One region of the Buttiauxella gaviniae genome, then DNA from elsewhere that is predicted to be linked to it. Evidence: predicted binding sites of a transcription regulator. Region 1 holds the regulator's gene; the other holds the start of a gene.
The links. The regulator sigma-54, encoded in region 1, starts transcription at its own class of promoters, with help from an activator protein. The targets are predictions, from matches to a motif close to GTTGGCACANNTTTCGCTNT.
Positions count from the first base shown of each region.

Region 2: AB1E22_RS13720 (pyridoxal-phosphate-dependent aminotransferase family protein) is a predicted target of sigma-54. The motif match lies at 1,275-1,294, and genes of this name have one in related genera.

Region 1 is NZ_JBFMVT010000002.1:1,407,650-1,410,053, forward strand. Features, by position in the region: gene lptB (LPS export ABC transporter ATP-binding protein) at 1-181, shown strand, start outside; gene rpoN (RNA polymerase factor sigma-54) at 312-1,745, shown strand; gene hpf (ribosome hibernation promoting factor) at 1,768-2,055, shown strand; gene ptsN (PTS IIA-like nitrogen regulatory protein PtsN) at 2,139-2,404, shown strand, end outside.
Region 2 is NZ_JBFMVT010000002.1:2,822,093-2,824,496, forward strand. Features, by position in the region: gene AB1E22_RS13710 (gamma-glutamyltransferase family protein) at 1-199, opposite strand, end outside; gene AB1E22_RS13715 (MurR/RpiR family transcriptional regulator) at 315-1,154, shown strand; gene AB1E22_RS13720 (pyridoxal-phosphate-dependent aminotransferase family protein) at 1,344-2,404, shown strand, end outside.

The DNA.
Region 1 (2,404 bases):
TTTGCGAGACAGCGGGCTCGGTGTGCTGATTACGGACCATAACGTACGCGAAACGTTGGCGGTTTGTGAACGCGCCTACATCGTAAGCCAGGGCCATTTAATCGCCCATGGTACGCCAGCTGAGATCCTGGAAGACGAGCATGTGAAGCGCGTGTATCTGGGCGAAGAGTTCAGACTCTGATAGGGTAGGAAAGATCATAATATTTATACTCTAAATAATTCGAGTTGCAGGTAGGCGGCAAGGGAGTGCAGACAAAGCCCCTGCAGTTCGAAGTATGACGAGTATACACCTGAGGACGCTCGCTCTGAATATGAAGCAAGGTTTGCAATTACGGCTTAGCCAACAACTTGCTATGACTCCCCAGTTGCAGCAGGCGATTCGTCTGTTGCAACTATCGACGTTAGAGCTACAGCAAGAACTTCAGCAAGCACTGGAAAGTAACCCCCTGCTTGAGCAAACCGATCTGCATGATGAAATTGATACTCAGGAAGTTCGTGAAATTGAAGCATTAGACACTCGCGAGGCGCTCGAACAAAAAGAGATGCCTGACGAGTTACCGCTGGATACCAGTTGGGATGAAATCTATACCGCGGGTACGCCATCGGGCACTGGAACAGATTACATTGACGACGAATTGCCGGTGTATCAGGGAGAAACAACGCAGTCACTTCAGGACTATCTGATGTGGCAAGTCGATCTCACTCCGTTTTCTGACACCGACACCGCTATCGCCACGTCTATTGTCGATGCCGTAGACGAGATGGGTTATCTCACGGTTTCGCTTGAAGAAATTCTGGAAAGCATGGGTGATGACGAAATCACCCTCGACGAAGTGGAAGCCGTTCTTAAACGCGTGCAGCGTTTCGACCCGGTCGGCGTCGCGGCTCGCGATTTGCGCGATTGCTTGTTGATCCAACTTTCACAATTCAGCCGCGAAACACCGTGGCTGGCAGAAGCTCGCCTGATCGTAAGCGATCATTTAGATTTGCTCGCCAATCATGACTTCCGTAGCTTGATGCGCGTCACGCGTCTGAAAGAAGAAGTCCTGAAAGAAGCAATGTGCCTGATTCAGTCTCTGGATCCACGTCCAGGCCAGTCCATTCAGACGAGTGAACCCGAATACGTGATTCCCGATATTCTGGTCAAAAAGCTTCACGGCCGCTGGACTGTAGAACTCAACGCAGACAGTATTCCGCGTCTGAAAATAAATCAGCAGTACGCAGCGATGGGCACCAACGCCCGCAATGACAGCGATTCGCAATTTATTCGCAGTAACCTGCAAGAAGCGAAATGGTTGATTAAAAGCCTTGAAAGCCGCAATGATACGCTGCTGCGCGTCAGCCGTTGCATCGTTGAACAACAGCAAGGCTTTTTCGAGCATGGCGAAGAACACATGAAACCCATGGTTCTTGCGGATATCGCGCAAGTGGTCGAAATGCATGAATCGACCATTTCCCGTGTGACGACGCAAAAGTATTTGCATAGCCCGCGCGGCATTTTTGAATTGAAGTATTTCTTCTCAAGCCATGTGAATACCGAAGGGGGTGGCGAAGCTTCCTCAACGGCGATCCGAGCACTGGTTAAGAAGTTAATCGCGGCGGAAAATCCTGCGAAACCTCTGAGTGATAGTAAGTTAACGACTATGCTATCCGATCAGGGGATCATGGTGGCACGCCGCACTGTTGCGAAGTACCGAGAGTCTTTATCCATACCACCGTCAAACCAGCGTAAACAACTGGTGTGACCTAACCGATAAGGAAGACACTATGCAGCTCAACATTACAGGACATAACGTCGAAATCACTGACGCACTGCGCGATTTTGTGAGTACGAAGTTTGCCAAACTGGAGCAGTACTTCGAAAGAATTAACCAGGTCTACATTGTGTTAAAGGTGGAAAAGGTCACACACATTGCCGATGCAACACTCCATGTGAATGGCGGAGAAATTCATGCCAGCGCTGATGGCCAGGATATGTATGCGGCAATTGATGGTCTGATTGATAAACTGGCGCGCCAGTTAACCAAACATAAAGATAAACTAAAACAACACTGATAATCCGAGCAACTGTTTCGGCATCTACGGCTCGTTACCTGGTGTAACGGGCCGTTAGCATAACAGGGTGCTTAGGTGAACTTATGATGAACAACGATTCTGCTCTACAACTAAGTAATGTCCTGAACCAGGAATGTACGCGTACCAACGTACATTGCCAGAGTAAAAAACGCGCACTGGAAATCATCAGTGAGCTGGCGGCAAAGCAGCTCGGGCTACCGCCACAAGTGGTCTTCGAGGCCGTGCTGACGCGTGAACGCATGGGCAGTACCGGTATCGGAAATGGTATCGCCATTCCTCATGGGAAACTGGAAGAAGATACCACTCGTGCCGTTGGGGTCTTTATCAA
Region 2 (2,404 bases), 1.4 Mb from region 1:
CTTCTGGCGGTACAATCAGCCAGAAACCGTCGCCGCCAATGCCATTCATATGGGGATAGACCACGGCGATGGTTGCGGCGGCGGCAACCATCGCTTCAATAGCATCACCTCCGTGACGCAGCACCGATAACGCGGTTTCGCTGGCCAAATGGTGCGGGGTGACGGCCATGCCGGAAGGTGCCATATTGCTTTGCATCATTATTTACTCTCTCAGAACGGAAGCCCGGTGTTATCTCTAAGCAAGAGATGTTCCAGGTTGCGCAGTGAGTTTCACTGTGCCAGGCTCGGGTGAAACAAAAGTTACAGAGGTCGCAATGAAACAATTAGATGAGCGCTTGAGAGCGACATACGAGCAGCTTTCCCCGCAGGAACAAAAGGTTGCCGCATTTATTGTCGACCATTTTGATGACCTGATTAGCTACAACAGCGCAGAACTTGCTCGCCTTTCTGGCGTATCGAAGGCCACGGTAAGCCGTTTGTTTAAACGTCTGGGTTATGAGCGCTACAAAGATATGCGTGAGGAGCTGCGTACCCTGCGCCAGAGCGGAATGCCGCTTACGGAAAACCGCGATGCTGTGCAAGGTAACACGTTATTAGCACGTCACTACAAGCAAGAAATGGCGAATCTGACGCAGTGGGTCAATCTGCTGGATGCGCAGCAATTCGCAGAAGTTGTGGCGGCGATTAATCATTCAAAACGCATTTTTATCATTGGGTTACGGAACTCATGGCCGGTTGCTATGCACTTGCGCCAGCAGTTATTACAGATTCGGAGCGATGTCTGGTTATTGCCTCAACCCGGCCAGACGCTGGCGGAAGAGGTGGTGGATATCAGCGAGCAAGATTGCGTTATTGCCATCGCGTTTCGTCGCCGCCCACGCATTATCAAACCTTTGCTGGCGAATCTGCATAAACGTCAGGTGCCGCTGCTGGTTATGAGCGAAGCGCAGGGCTCAGGCCTTACGCCTTACTGCCGTTGGCATTTTGCCGCTCCACTCGATAGCGTTTCTGCTTTCGACTCCTACAGCAGCGCGATGAGCCTCGTGAATGTGTTAGCGAATGCCGTGCTGCATGAAGCGTTAACTACGGGCCGCCAGCGTATTCATCATATCGCTGAGCTGTATGCAAAATTTGATGAGCTAGAACAGCGTTAGCGCACTTTATTGGTGCATTTGCACACATCATGGGAGCCATTCTGGTTCAGCTTATGATTCCAGAAATCCTTATTTCACAAGAAATAGAGCTTATTGCTTAGTTTGTCATTCATGAATGCGGGTGGCACATTAGTTGCAGAATATTTTCATAAAGAATCTTTTGTTTCGTAACGAATGAAAGGAAATGCCATGTTCGATATTCAGCACTTCACGCAAATTAACCCGCCACACCGTTTGCTTATGGGGCCCGGACCAATCAATGCCGATCCACGCGTCTTGCGGGCAATGGCGAGCCAGTTAATTGGGCAATATGATCCGGTTATGACCGGTTATATGAATGAAGTGATGGTGCTGTATCGCGAGCTTTTCCGTACCCAAAACCGCTGGACAATGCTGGTGGATGGGACTTCCCGCTCCGGAATAGAAGCTATTTTACTCTCGGCTATTCGCCCCGGCGATAAAGTCCTGGTGCCGGTATTTGGGCGCTTCGGCCATCTGCTGTGTGAGATCGCACGTCGCTGCCGCGCAGAAGTTCATACTATCGAAGTGCCGTGGGGGGAAGTTTTCACCCCGGATCAAATCGAAGATGCGATTAAAACCGTTAAACCGCGTTTGCTGTTGACCGTTCAGGGCGACACATCCACCACCATGCTGCAACCGCTGGCTGAACTGGGCGAAATCTGCCGTCGCCATGGCGTGCTGTTTTATACCGATGCCACCGCATCTTTTGGCGGCAACGTGCTGGAAACAGATGCCTGGGGTTTAGACGCCGTTTCTGCGGGGTTGCAGAAATGTCTCGGCGGCCCCTCAGGCAGCTCACCGATTACCCTGAGTGCGCAAATGGAAGAAGTTATCCGCCGCCGTAAATGTGTGGAAGAGGGGATCCGCACCGCCGAGCACCAGGATGGCGATGACGAAATGATCTACTCGAACTACTTCGATCTTGGCATGGTGATGGACTACTGGGGGCCGGAGCGCCTGAACCACCACACCGAAGCCACCAGCATGTTATTCGCTGCCCGCGAATGCGCGCGAATTATTCTGGAAGAGGGGCTGGATGTTGGGATCGCTCGCCATGAGTTGCACGGACGTGCGCTGGTGGCAGGAATTCAGGGCATGGGGCTGGAAACATTCGGCACTCTGCAACACAAAATGAATAACGTTTTGGGCGTGGTGATCCCGTCTGCGGTTCACGGTGAAGAAGTACGCAAAATGCTGCTGGACGATTTCCATATCGAAATCGGTACGTC